Regions from separate parts of the Rhizobium sp. CCGE531 genome, predicted to be linked through region 2. Evidence: predicted binding sites of a transcription regulator. Region 2 holds the regulator's gene; the other holds the start of a gene.
The links. The regulator PhoB, encoded in region 2, activates phosphate uptake and scavenging genes when phosphate is short. The targets are predictions, from matches to a motif close to TGTCATNNANCTGTCAT.
Positions count from the first base shown of each region.

Region 1: the regulator PhoB is predicted to act here: its motif matches at 1,977-1,993, upstream of CCGE531_RS17585 (1-acyl-sn-glycerol-3-phosphate acyltransferase).

Region 1 covers NZ_CP032684.1:3,608,724-3,612,128, reverse strand. The annotation lists gene CCGE531_RS17595 (TraB/GumN family protein) at 1-727, opposite strand, end outside; gene CCGE531_RS17590 (tyrosine recombinase XerC) at 858-1,793, opposite strand; gene CCGE531_RS17585 (1-acyl-sn-glycerol-3-phosphate acyltransferase) at 2,037-2,981, shown strand; gene CCGE531_RS17580 (AAA family ATPase) at 3,007-3,405, shown strand, end outside.
Region 2 covers NZ_CP032684.1:663,436-666,840, forward strand. The annotation lists gene pstB (phosphate ABC transporter ATP-binding protein PstB) at 1-337, shown strand, start outside; gene phoU (phosphate signaling complex protein PhoU) at 389-1,102, shown strand; gene phoB (phosphate regulon transcriptional regulator PhoB) at 1,133-1,816, shown strand; gene CCGE531_RS03320 (GcrA family cell cycle regulator) at 1,968-2,501, opposite strand; gene CCGE531_RS03330 (aspartate aminotransferase family protein) at 2,926-3,405, shown strand, end outside.

The DNA.
Region 1 (3,405 bases), 1.1 Mb from region 2:
CCTGCTCGGCCAGCGTCTCGAGGCCGACGACCTTCTTGCCCTTGGCGGCGGCATCGCCTGCCAGCTTCTGATCGAGGAACTTCGTGCCGACCGCCTTGCGGCGAACCTCGCAGCCGGTCATTTCGAAGGAACTGGAGATCAACCAGGGCTGCATGCGCGAGACGGCGGCGAGCGTCAGGCCGCGCTCCTTCAGACCGGCTTCCAGCCGGGTATTGTCTTCAGGCGACAGATGCTCGCTGATGGTCGATCCGTCGGTCAGCATCGTGAGCGAGGGATTGGCGAAAAGGGCAAGGGCTGCCTTCTTGTCATCCAGGATCTCGTCGGATTCGACGATGATCGCATCGGCGCCGGCAGCGGCGTCCGCGGCGCCCTTCGGCATGGTGAGCACGCGGGAATCCGAGACATGCATGGTGCCGAGCAGCCATGAGGGCTTCAGGCCGGGCTTTTCGATCTTCCAGAAGATGCCCTTGCCGTTTTCCACCTTGTCGCCAGCGGTGATGATGGAGGCATATTTGGCCGGATCGGTCTTTTGAAGTTCGGCCATAAGATCCTTGCCGCCGCAACTATCTGAGACAGCACCTTCCGCATGCGCCGGCTGCAGCGTCAGCATCGTCGCGATCAGCAGGATCGCCAGCGTCAACGGAAAGGCCGTGGCAAGCCAAAGCATGATATCGCCAGGCGCCGGCTTCATCGACCGCATCGTCCTGGATCCGAGGGCAGAAATCATCAAAATCTTCCGTTTGCAGCGGGCGTGATCCCTAACGCTCGAAAGCGGCTTTCGGGAGGCATGCCGAGACATGGTTCTGCTTTATGCGCACGAGACGGAGATTTCCTTAACGCAAGAAGTTAATCTTTTCTTACGCGCGGGGATGAGCGCGGTCGTAGACCTCTAGCAGGCGCGAGGAATCGACGCCGGTATAGACCTGGGTCGTCGAGAGGCTGGCATGGCCGAGCAGTTCCTGGATGGTGCGCAGGTCGCCGCCACCGGCGAGCAGATGGGTGGCGAAGGAATGGCGAAGCGCATGGGGCGTGGCCGTATCCGGCAGGCCGAAGGCGCTGCGCAGCTTCTGCATGCCGTGCTGAATGATGCCCGGCTGCAGTTTGCCGCCACGCGCGCCGCGAAAGAGCGGGCCGTCCGCATCGAGATGGTAAGGGCAAATCGCCCGGTAGTGGTCGACCGCTTCTGCAACGATGTGCAGCAACGGCACCAGCCGTGTCTTGTTGCCCTTGCCGGTGATGCGCAGCGAGGTTGCGCCCGGCGGAAAATCCTGCGGCTTCAGATCGAGCGCCTCGGAAATGCGCAGGCCGCAGCCGTAAAGCAGGGTCAGGACCGCGGCGTCGCGCGCGGCGATCCAGGGTTCCTCGTGCAGCTGCGATTCGTCGCTGACGACGGTGATCGCCTGCGTGTCGGAGAGCGGTTTGGGAAGCGATTTCGGCTGCTTCGGCGAGCGCACGGCGGCAGCACCGGCGGCGTTGACCAAACCCTTCTTTTCGAGGTAGCGCAGCAGCGAGCGAAGGCCGGCGAGATTGCGCCCAAGCGAGCGAGCGCCGGCGCCATCTTTTCGGCGGGCGGCGAGAAAGCCGCGAAAGTCGGCGGGGCGCAGCGCGTGGATATCGGCGATCGTCGCCGGACCGCCGAGATGGCCGGTGAGGAACGTCAAAAACTGCCGTGTGTCGCGCTCATAGGCATTCAATGTGTGAGCGGCGAGCCGCCGCTCGTGACCGAGCGCTTCGAGCCAGCGGCTGCGCTCCGCCATCAACCCTGAGTCGGCGATGATCAACAATTCGTTCAGTGGAAAACCCCTTGAAATTCGGATTCCTTCTGCCACTTTGAAGGAAGGAAGGTTATGGAATCGCTAACTTTCCCGCTGCTCCAGGCATGTTTCCACATGTGCCCGGGGATGCGGCGGCACACAAAACGGCATGCAGGCCTGCTCCCATATCCCCGGTGGTTCGGTGGCTGTATGCGGGGCGCTTGTCATGCTTCGATCATATTCGATTGCGATAGAATATTTCCCAACCATTCAGGACACTTCATGGCACGCCGCGGGTCGATAACTGCACTGGGACAGCTTGCAGAGGCGATCGCTTTGGTGTCCCAGGGTCAGCCGGGACATATTGTCGATACTTTGATCGCCGAGCGTGGCCAGAAGATCGTCCGCAATCCGCTCTGGCCGCTGATGCGCCCGTTTCTCTACACGCTGCTGCGCTACAACAAGGCGATCGAATTCGCCGATGATGTCGCCAAGCTTTCGGGCTTCCAGTGCTTCGAATATATGAGCGATCTGCTGCGGCTCGACATCGGCGTCACCCACGCTGATCGGATTCCCGCCTCCGGCGGCTTCATTCTTGTCAGCAATCATCCGACAGGCATTGCCGACGGCGTTGCGGTCTTCGATCTTCTGAAATCGCGCCGACCCGATATGATGATCTTTGCCAATCGGGACGCGGTGCGGGTCAATCCGCGCTTTGCCGAGATGATTATCCCTGTGGAGTGGCGCGAGGAATATAAGAGCAAACCGAAGACGCGCGAAACGCTGCAGCTGACCAACCGCGCTGTTGCCGACGGCAAGGTCACGGTGCTGTTTCCCTCCGGCCGCATCGCCTACTGGGCGAACGGCAGGCTCAACGAGCGCCCGTGGAAAACGTCGGCCGTGGGCCTGGCGCGCAAATACAATCTGCCGATCCTGCCGGTTCATCTGACGGCGCGCAATTCCGGCCTGTTCTATTGGTTCGCCAAGTGGTCGACCGAGCTGCGCGACATGACGGTCTTTCACGAGCTGCTCAACAAGCGCGGCGACCGCTTCGATTTCCTCGTGGGCAATCTCATCCCCGTCGAACATCTGGATGGCGATGTGAACGAGGTGACGAAGGCACTGGAGAAGCACACGGTCGTCGACCTTGCCGCCGACGGTAATGCAACCTTCTCGCCGCTTGTTCCCACCGAGCAGGACCAGCCCCTGGTTTCGCATTCTCTTTAACGTGGGAATCGGCTAAACCCCGGGCATGCAGCTACGCTCCATGTTTGCCCGGAATTATCGCTCCCTGCGCTCGATCCGCATGGATCTCTCCGACGTCAATCTCTTCATCGGCGAGAACGGTGTGGGCAAGTCCAATCTCTATCGCTCGCTGCAGCTCGTGCAGGCGGCGGTTCGCGGGCGGCTGGCGCATGAAATCTCCAGCGAGGGCGGCATGTTCTCGGCCATGTGGTCGGGCAAGCGGCGTTCGCATGAATCCGCCCGCATCCGCTTCGATGTCGAGCTGCTCGATATGGAACGGGCGGCGACCTTCCGCTATTACATTGAGGCCGGCATGCGGCCGCCCTTGGCATCCGCCGGATTTCCGCTGGAGCCGCAGGTCAAGGCCGAGGAACTGTCGATTGAAACAGGCCGTCGGCCGGTGACG
Region 2 (3,405 bases):
GCTCCATGATGCCGGCACGAGCCTTTCGGGCGGTCAGCAGCAGCGCCTTTGCATCGCGCGCGCCGTTGCCGTCAGTCCGGAAGTCATCCTGATGGACGAGCCGTGTTCGGCGCTCGATCCGATCGCCACGGCAAAGGTCGAGGATCTTATCCATGAGCTGCGGGAAAACTTCACGATCGTCATCGTGACGCATTCCATGCAGCAGGCAGCCCGCGTCTCGCAGCGCACCGCAATGTTCCATCTCGGCCATCTGGTCGAGGAGAACGATACCGATAAAATGTTCACCAATCCCGACGATTTCCGCACGCAGGATTACATCATGGGCCGTTTTGGTTGATGATATCAAGCGCGCGGACCCTTTCACACAGTTCACCTTGAGGATAGAAAAATGGTCTCCACTCACATTCTCTCTGCCTATGACGAAGACCTGAAGTTCCTGACGCGCCGCATTGCGGAGATGGGCGGCCTGGCCGAGCAGATGGTCAGCGACAGCGTTCGCGCATTGGTCCAAAGCGATACCGGTCTTGCGCAGAAGGTCATCTCAGACGACGTCATCCTCGACCATGCCGAGCGTGAAGTCGGCGACAAGGCGATCGTCACCATCGCACGCCGGCAGCCGATGGCGGCAGACTTGCGCGAGATCATGGGCTCGATCCGCATCGCTTCCGACCTGGAGCGCGTCGGCGATCTCGGCAAGAACACCGCAAAGCGCGTCATCGCCGTGCAGGGCACCGGCGTTCCGCGCCGTCTCGCCCGCGGCATCGAGCACCTCTCCGAACTGGCGCTGAGCCAGCTCAAGGAAGTTCTGGACGTCTACGCCACCCGTTCGCCGGACAAGGCCGTATCGATCCGTGAGCGCGACGAGGAAATCGACGCCATGTACACCTCGCTCTTCCGCGAGATGCTGACCTACATGATGGAAGATCCGCGTAACATCACCACCTGCACGCATCTTCTGTTCTGCGCGAAGAACATCGAGCGCATCGGCGACCATGCCACCAACATCGCCGAGACGATCTATTACATGGCGACCGGCGCCCAGCCCGAAGGCGAGCGCCCGAAGGATGATACCGCCAACACCGTCGGCGCGGTGACGGAATAATCTGGAAGCGAAAAAGGAGACCAAAGGCGCATGGTTCCGAGAGTTGCTGTTGTAGAAGACGAGGAAGCGCTGAGCGTTCTGCTGCGCTACAATCTCGAGGCCGAAGGCTTCGAGGTCGACACCATCCTCAGAGGCGATGAGGCCGAGCTGCGTCTTCAGGAGCGCATCCCCGATCTCCTGATCCTCGACTGGATGCTCCCCGGCGTGTCCGGCATCGAGCTCTGCCGCCGGCTGCGTATGCGGCCGGAGACGGAGCGCCTGCCGATCATCATGCTGACGGCCCGCGGCGAGGAAAGCGAGCGCGTGCGCGGGCTTTCCACCGGCGCGGACGATTACGTTGTCAAGCCGTTCTCGACGCCGGAGCTGATGGCCCGCGTCAAGGCGATGCTGCGGCGTGCCCGTCCGGAGGTTCTCTCCACGGTGTTGCGTTGCGGCGATATCGAGCTGGACCGCGAAACCCATCGCGTCCACCGCAAGAGCCGCGAAGTGCGGTTGGGGCCGACGGAATTCCGCCTGCTGGAATTCCTGATGTCCTCGCCGAGCCGTGTCTTCTCGCGCTCGCAGCTGCTGGACGGCGTATGGGGGCACGATATCTATGTCGACGAACGCACTGTCGACGTCCATGTCGGACGCCTGCGCAAGGCGCTCAATTTCTCCAATATGCAGGATGTCATCCGCACCGTTCGCGGCGCGGGCTACTCCATGGAAGCCTGAGCGGCAGAGCCCGCTCAGGCATCAACATTACAGCGCCGCGCGCCTTTCAAGACGCGCTAAGGTCGCTGTAACACCTTAAAATTATGCAGTAGTGGCGGAAATAGAAAACGGGCCTCAAGGGCCCGTTTCTTTTATCTCCGCGATGGGGATCTCAGCCGCGTGGCTGGGCCGGCCGACGTCGTTCATGCACCGGCTGATAGGCCAGGCGCTGATGATAGCCGCAATAGGGCGACGCATCCGGGCTTTCGTTGCCGCAGAAGTGGAAATCGTCCTTCAGCGGGTCGCCCACCGGCCACTTGCAGGTGCGCTCGGTAAGCTCCGTCAGGCCAAGACGCCGGGAGATCGGAACGACGACGTTCGATGCCGGGCGATATTGGATTTCATTGACGGCATCGACCTCGATTTCTTCCTTGAGCATGGTTGCGCCCTGCTGGCGGGTAACCGTGCGGGTTGCAACGCGAGACGTGTAATTCGGGGCGCGGGGCGCAGCACTGCTGCGCTTTGGCGTGCGTGCAGCCGCCGCGGTGCCACCCGCCTTCGCTCGGCCGGGAAGGTTCAGGCGGTGCACCTTGCCGATGACGGCATTACGGCTCACGCCGCCAAGCTGCGCCGCGATCTGGCTGGCGCTCAATCCTTCGGACCATAGCTTCTTCAGCTTTTCGACGCGTTCGTCTGTCCAATTCATGCCCTGTCTCCGCTGTCGCGTTTCCGATGGCAGAATCCCTCACCATTGCCTCGCATGGGATCGAGGCGCGAAACGCTCTAAAATTGTGGTGACTAGTTCCGCCGCATGCAGTCTAGCAATTGGTTTTTAACCTAGTGTGAGGCTGACTCCGTGACAAGAGTCGCGGGAATCTTGAGGAATCGATTTCGAGGTTTTCCCCAACTTGCTGCCCCGGCGTGGCATTTCTGCAATAGGCAGTGCCGAACGCATCCCTTTTGGCCGTGGGCGCTTTCTCGCACCTGCTAAATCGCCAGTTTTGTTGACATCGCGGTGCAAAACATCAATAGTGCCCAGGCCGCCGCAAGGCGGCATTTTTGATTTTTTCGGACCCGTTTCATCGTATGGAAGCGATTGGTCCTTAGGGTTGTGATCGAGGAGATATGCCATGGCAGAGACCGCGCCGCTTTACGATACCTATCTGCGTGCTCCGCTGCGGTTCGAGCGAGGCGAGGGCGTCTGGCTGGTTACCGAAAACGGCGAGCGCTACCTCGATTTCGCAGCCGGCGTTGCGGTCAATTCGCTGGGTCATGCCCATCCTCATCTGGTCGCCGAATTGAAGGCGCAGGCCGACAAGGTCTGGCATCTGTCCAACCTCTATGAAGCACCCGGCCAGGAAAAGCTGTCGAAGCGGCTGACGGAAGTAACCTTCGCCGACAAGGTGTTCTTCACCAATTCGGGCGCCGAGGCGCTGGAATGCGCCATCAAGACGGCGCGGCGCTATCAATTCGCCAAGGGACATCCCGAAAAGTTCCACATCATCACCTTCGAAGGCGCCTTCCACGGCCGCACCATCGCGACGATCGCCGCCGGCGGCCAGGAGAAATACATCGAAGGCTTCGGCCCGAAGGCGCCGGGTTTCGATCAG